Regions from separate parts of the Gordonia humi genome, predicted to be linked through region 3. Evidence: riboswitches for the same ligand, from Rfam matches in the RefSeq annotation. Region 3 holds a riboswitch; each other region holds the start of a gene.
What was found. Region 3 has a riboswitch for cobalamin ahead of BKA16_RS17950 (ABC transporter substrate-binding protein). Riboswitches for the same ligand answer to the same signal wherever they lie in the genome.
Positions count from the first base shown of each region.

Region 1: it holds a riboswitch for cobalamin, as region 3 does, so the genes downstream of both, metE (5-methyltetrahydropteroyltriglutamate--homocysteine S-methyltransferase) here and BKA16_RS17950 (ABC transporter substrate-binding protein) in region 3, are expected to answer to the same signal.
Region 2: it holds a riboswitch for cobalamin, as region 3 does, so the genes downstream of both, BKA16_RS20040 (ABC transporter substrate-binding protein) here and BKA16_RS17950 (ABC transporter substrate-binding protein) in region 3, are expected to answer to the same signal.

Region 1 covers NZ_JACIFP010000001.1:2,466,035-2,468,295, forward strand. The annotation lists gene metE (5-methyltetrahydropteroyltriglutamate--homocysteine S-methyltransferase) at 1-756, opposite strand, end outside; cobalamin riboswitch at 890-1,108, opposite strand; gene putP (sodium/proline symporter PutP) at 1,151-2,261, opposite strand, start outside.
Region 2 covers NZ_JACIFP010000001.1:4,332,259-4,334,519, reverse strand. The annotation lists gene BKA16_RS20045 (CitMHS family transporter) at 1-940, opposite strand, end outside; cobalamin riboswitch at 1,114-1,299, shown strand; gene BKA16_RS20040 (ABC transporter substrate-binding protein) at 1,283-2,261, shown strand, end outside.
Region 3 covers NZ_JACIFP010000001.1:3,906,185-3,908,445, reverse strand. The annotation lists gene BKA16_RS17955 (hypothetical protein) at 1-560, shown strand, start outside; cobalamin riboswitch at 625-805, shown strand; gene BKA16_RS17950 (ABC transporter substrate-binding protein) at 863-1,894, shown strand; gene BKA16_RS17945 (iron chelate uptake ABC transporter family permease subunit) at 1,891-2,261, shown strand, end outside.

The sequences.
Region 1 (2,261 bases), 1.4 Mb from region 3:
CGCCGACACCGCCGACAGCGTGGTGTAGACGTCCTCCGCCAGCGCGGGCAGATCGCCGACGGCGTCGGTCACCAGGATCGGCTCGTCGATCTGCACCCACTGCGCACCGGCGTCGGCGAGGGCGCCGAGCAGCTCGACGTACAGGGCGACGACCTCGCCGATACGACTCAGCGGCGCGTCCGCGCCGTCGACGGCCTTCGACAGGGCGAGGAAGGTGATCGGTCCGACGATCACCGGGCGGCCCGCGACACCGTCGGCCGCGGCCTCGGCCAGCTCGGCGAGGACCTTGGTCGCGTCGAGCGAGAACGCCGTCTCGGGGCCGATCTCGGGAACGATGTAGTGGTAGTTCGTGTCGAACCACTTCGTCATCTCGAGGGGGGCGACGCCGTCGGCGCCGGGATCATTCAGCCCGCTCACTGCGTTCCCGGCGCCGCGCGCGGCCGCGAAATAGCGGTCCAGCGGGTCGTCGATCGTCGTCACACGCGGCGGCAGCGCGCCGAGCATCACAGCGGTGTCGAGGACCTGGTCGTAGTACGAGAACGTGTTGACCGGCACCGAGTCGATGCCTGCCGCGACGAGGGCGCGACGGTCCGACGCGCGCAGCTCGGCGGCGACGGCTTCGAGTGCCGCGCGGTCCGAGCGCCCGGCCCAGTAGGCTTCGACGGCGCGTTTGAGCTCCCGGTTCGCACCGATGCGGGCGGTGCCGGGGACAGTCGCGGTGAACGGTGGGGTGGGTGTCGTCGTATCGACGGACATGTACTTCTCCTGCAAACAGTGGTGACGACCGTCGCCCGACAGAAGATGAGCACAGAACCGCGGACCCGCGACGCGCACGGGCCGGCCTCCGGTGTCATCGCCTGATCCACGAGGCGGACAGCCACCGAGTGCGGCGCACCCGGTACACCAGGCAGGTCTTCGGGCTCGTCGGCGTGCGCTGAGCGCTCCTACTGGTCGTCGCTTCCCAGAGCTGCCGTGGCAGGCCCAGTGCACGTGACGACGGTCGTTCCGACATACCGCTGCGGGTCAGCTCCGGATTCTCACCGGATTCCCTCTTTCGACGCCTGCGACGACTCGTCGTCGTAGGCGAACCTGTTGCGAGGCCGATCATAGCGACCGGTCCCGACGAATCACATTCGCGAGATCGCGTGCGTTAAACCCTGGCGTCCGACGCCGGCGCCGGGATCACCCCGGTCTTCGCCAACTCCTTCGCCGCGTCGAACTCGGCGTCGATCTCCGGGTTCGGGCGGTAGGTGGCCAGGCTGACCGCGACGGCGACGACGAAGCTCGCGGCGACGCCGGGGACGATCTCGTACATGTCGTCGCTCAACCACGATCGTCCCCAGGCGTAGGCGACGACCGCCCCGGTGACGATGCCGGTGAGTGCACCCCACGCGGTGAAGCGTCGCCAGTACAGGGACAAGACGACCGCGGGGCCGAAGGCCGCACCGAATCCCGCCCAGGCGAAGGCGACGAGGTCCAGGATGCTGTTCGACGGAGAGATCGCCAGCACCGCGGCGATCACCGCGATCGTGAGCACACCGAGCCTCCCGAGGCGGACATAGGTGGTGTCGCTGAGTTCGCGGCGACCGGTCTTGGCCGCGACCAGCTTGTACAGGTCCTCGATCAGGGCCGATGAGCAGACGATGAGCTGCGAGGAGATGGTCGACATGATCGCCGCGAGCACCGCGGCCAGGACCAGCCCCGCGATGAACGGGTGGAACAGGATCTGCGACAGGGCCAGAAACACGGTCTCGGCGTCGTCGGGCGCGTCGGCCGTGTGCTCGGCGAAGTAGGCGATGCCGACGAGCGCCGTGCCGACCGCACCGAGGGCGCACGCGAACATCCACGCGATGCCGATCCGGCGCGCGGTGCCCGCCTCGCCGGGGGAGCGCAACGCCATGAATCGCACGATGACGTGCGGCTGACCGAAGTACCCGAGTCCCCACGCCACCGACGAGATGATCGCGATCGCGGAGCTGCCCGCGAAGAAGCTGAGGTCGTCCGGATCGACCGCGCGGACCCCGTCGATCGTGGCACCGACACCGCCCAGATCGATGATGCCGATGATCGGAACCGCCAGCAGCGCCACGACCACCAGGATGCCCTGCGCGACGTCGGTGAGCGACGCCCCGAGAAACCCGCCGAAGAGCGTGTACAGCATCGTGACACCGGCCACGATCAACATGCCGACGGTGTAGTCGACGCCGAACGCGCTGTCGAAGAACTTGCCCGAGGCGACCATGCCGCTCGACACGTAGAAC
Region 2 (2,261 bases), 430 kb from region 3:
AGTGCGAGACGATCGCCGCCTGCTGATCCTTGATCCGCGGGAAGTTGATCACCAGGGCCAGACCCGCGGCGATCATGAACAGCACCGGAATCGCGACGACGTCGGCGCCGAGGACGGCGAGCAGGGCGACGGTGAGCGCGGCGTTGACCCACAGCAGACCGGGGCGCAGGGTGGGTCGGTGCGGATCGAGGACTCCGCCGAACGAGCCGTCGTCGCTCGACCCCGAACCGGCGGACGACCCCGGTCGGTCGGCGGGCGGCAGGTCGCCGCCGCCGGCCGACACCGATGCCGTCGCGGTCGCCAGGACCGACGGGCGGATCTCGATGCGGCCGATGCGGCGTCGCTCCATGACGCCGAGGTGATAGGCGAATGCCAGCACGACGACCATGCCCGCGACCAGCGACGGGATCATCGGGACGAACACGTCTGAGGCGTCGATCTTCAACGCGGCGGCCGCACGCGCCGTGGGACCACCCCACGGCAGGATGTTCATCGTGCCGTTCGCCAGGCCGGCGACCACTGTGAGCACCACCGGGCTCACCCCGAGTTTCAGGTAGAGCGGCAGCAGAGCCGAGGTGACGATGATGAAGGTCGTCGACCCGTCGCCGTCCAGGGAGACGACGGCGGCGAGGACACCGGTGCCGACCACCAGCCTGGCCGGGTCGTCGCGGACCAGCCGGACCACGCCGCGCACGATCGGATCGAACAGGCCGACGTCGATCATGATGCCGAAGAAGATGATCGCGAAGAACAGCATCGCGGCCGTCGGCGCGAGGTCGGTGATCCCGTCGGTGATCATGTCGCTGATGCCGAGCCCGGCCCCGGCGAACAGTCCGAAGATCGTCGGGACCAAGATCAACGCCACGACCGGCGTCGCGCGTTTGGTCATGATCAGGAACATGAACACGGCCACCATGGCCAGTCCCAGAGCCACCAGCATCGTCGTCTCGTTTCACTCCTGTCGGCCACCGGGTGTGGCGCGACGCCTGAGAAGAGTCTGGGAGCGGTGTGCGTCACAGTCACGCTTGTGCGCGTAAGGCTCGTTTCGAACGTTTCGCGCGGCGTCCGGAACGATCCGGACAGAAGGTGCGGTCCGGACGAGCGCACTGATAGCATTCGGCACGACGTCACGGTGAACGGGAAGACCGGTGAAAGACCGGCGCGGTACTCGCCACTGTGAGCAGGTCCGGCACGAGCCGCGAAGCTGACGACTTCGGCCACTGAGGACGACTCCTCGGGAAGGCGCTCGTGCGGGCAGCCCTGCGAAGCCAGGAGACCGGCCGTGACCGACACCGATATTCCACGAGTCATGGAAGGCGGGGCATCAAGAATGCACACCCGTTTCACCGTCGGCACCGGTCTGGTCGCCGCGACACTACTTCTCGCCGGGTGCTCGAGCACCAACGGCACCGACGACGCCGACAGAGGATCGGGTGAGATCGTCGTTCACAACTGCGGGCGCGACGTGACTCTGCCGCACGCCGCGGACGCCGCCATCACCGTCAACCAGGGCGCCACCGAATCCGCACTGGCGATCGGAGCCGGTGGTCAGCTGATCGGCACCGCCTACCTCGACGACGAGATCGCACCGCAGTGGGCCGACGCCTACAAGAAGATCCCCGTCCTCGCGCCGGAGTACCCGGATCGGGAGAAGGTGATCGAGGCGAAACCAGATCTCGTCGCGGCGTCGTACGCTTCGGCGTTCGACGACAAGGCGCTCGGCAGCCGCGACGAGCTCGCGGGCCTGGGAATCGAGACCTACGTATCGCCGTTCGGCTGCGCCGACAAGAGCGATCGCCCCGACCCGTCCTGGGACGCAATCGCCGGTGAGACGTCCGACTACGGCAAACTGTTCGGCCGTGAGGACGCCGCGGACACGGTCAACGACCAGATGCGGGCGACCCTCGACACGGTGACGACCGCGAAGGCCGGCGCGGACAAGAAGATCTTCTGGTACGACAGCGCCACCGACACTCCGTTCGTCGGGGCGGGCGACGGCGGTCCGCAGCTGATCATCGACGCGGTCGGCGGCACCAACGTGTTCGACCGACTCGAGGGCGGCTGGGCGGACGGCAACTGGGAGGACGTGGTCCGGGCCGATCCGGATGTGATCGTCCTCGCCGATGCGGGCTGGGACACCGCGGCCGCCAAGCGGACCTATCTGGAGAGCGATCCGGTGCTGAAGAATCTGAGAGCGGTGCGCGACGGCGCCTTCGTCGTCCTGCCGTTCTCCGAATCGACCCCGGGCGCTCGCCTGATCG
Region 3 (2,261 bases):
ACAAGGTTCTCAACCAGTTGGGAATCACGCCGTTCACACCGACTGTCGGTCTGTGCACTGACTTCAGTCTGTCCCTCGCGGCGGGCGGTGCCGTCGCAGGTCCGTACACCCCGGGCGTCGGCGACTTGACGGTCGAGGTCCCGCTGGTCGGCGACATCGACCTGAACGCGGTGAAGAAGGGGGAAGTCCTTTACGGTTTCGTGCCGACCGGTCTGATCAACGACTCCGGCGACAAGTCCGGGATGAGAGTCGCGTGGTTCAACGTGAACACGTTCAAGGGCGGTCTCGGGGAGCCGATGGGCGGCGTCACCGACATCATCCTCGATGCGGTCAACAAGCGGATCGCCGAGTCCGACGTCCTCGGTCTGGCAGCCATCGCCAAGCCGGTCATCGAATCCACGCTGACGCCCGCGCTGAATCTGATCCCCAATAACGGAGTCAGGGCAGGCCTGGTCGACACCGGCTCCGGCACGGTCCTCTCCGCCATCTACGGAACGGTGAAGAAGGGCGATGCCACGTGCTTCTTCTTCCCGTCGCTGGGCATCGCGACGGCGAAGTAGCCGACCTCCACTGTGCCCGGGACCACCGTCGGGTGGTCCCGGGCACAGTCGTCTCACGGCGAAAAGTTACGATTGCCTCGCCAGCGTGCCCGACGAGTCGGGCAGGGAACCCGGTGCGAGTCCGGGACTGACGCGCAGCGGTGAGAGCGACGCGTCGGACACATGTCACTGGGTAACGGCCTGGGAAGACGTCCGACAGCGGCAGACCTCGAGTCCGAAGACCTGCTGGCTCGCGCGGGAGCACTCCCGCGCCGATCCGCAGACGAGCTTCGCGTTCCACAGCTCGCGGCCCGAAGGACACCATGCCTCACCCTCGCCGAATCCTGGCCGGAGCCGTCGCGCTCGCCGGCTCCGTCGCACTCCTCGCCGGATGCGGGTCGTCGGACGACTCGTCGCCGCACTCGACCGCCGAGGGATTTCCCGTCTCGCTCGCGAACTGCGGTGAGCAGGTGACGGTCGACGCGCCGCCGCAGCGCATCGTCTCGCTGAACCAGGGCACGACCGAGGCGCTGTTGTCGCTCGGTCTCGCCGACCGGATGGCGGGGACGGCGACGTGGACCGACCCCGTCCTGCCGTCCCTCGCTGAGGAGAACGACAAGGTCAAGCGGATCTCGAACGACTGGCCGTCGTTCGAATCGGTCCTGGCCGAGGATCCTGACCTGGTGACGGCGTCGTTCTCGTCGACGTTCGACAAGGGTGGAACGGCGCCGCGGTCGCGGTTCACCGAGTTGGGCGTCCCGACGTACCTCGCACCGTCCGACTGCGAGGGCAAGGACGACACCGGCGGCGACGGATCGCGCAGCACCGATTTCACGCTCGATCTCGTCTACAAGGAGATCACCCAGCTCGGTGAGCTCACCGGAACCTCCGACAGAGCCGCCGAGGTCGTCGCGGATCTGAAGAAGCGAGTGGCGACCGCCGCCGACTCGGTGCACGCGCAGGGCACGACGGTGCTGTACTGGTTCTCCGACTCGGAGTCGCCCTATATGGCCGGCTGCTGCGGTGCGCCCGGCGTCATCTCCCGCGAGCTCGGTCTCAAGAACGTCTTCGACGACACACGCGACGAGTGGCCGCAGATCAGCTGGGAGGAAGTCGCCAGCAGGAATCCGCAGGTCCTGGTGATCGGCAACCTGACCCGCGACATCCAGTCCGGCGAGTCGGCGCAGAAGAAGATCGACTTCCTCGAGTCGAACCCGGTGACCCGCGAGATGGACGCGGTCAAGAACAAGCGCTACATCATCGCCACCGGTGCGGAGATGAATCCGTCGCTGCGCACCGCTTACGGCGTCCAGAACGTCGCCGACGGTCTGCGCGAGCTCGGTCTGAGTAAGTGACGCGACTGCAGTCTCACCCGTCCGCCGTCGCCGCCCTATGGCTCGGCGGACTGGTACTGCTGTCGATCTCCATCGGATTCGCCATCACCATCGGACCGTCGGACCTCGGATTCTCCGATGTCGCGTCGTCGGTGCGCGCCGAGTTGTTCGGCGGGAGCTCCGGGCTGTCGAAGCTGCAGGAGTCGATCATCTGGAAGCTGCGGCTCCCACAGTCGGTGCTGGCCGCGGCCTGCGGCGCCGGACTCGCGGTGTGCGGCGGCGTCCTGCAGTCTCTGCTGCGCAATCCGCTCGCCGACCCCTTCGTCCTCGGCGTGTCCTCGGGCGCCTCGGTCGGTGCGGTCTCGGTGATCCTGCTCGGATTCGGCGC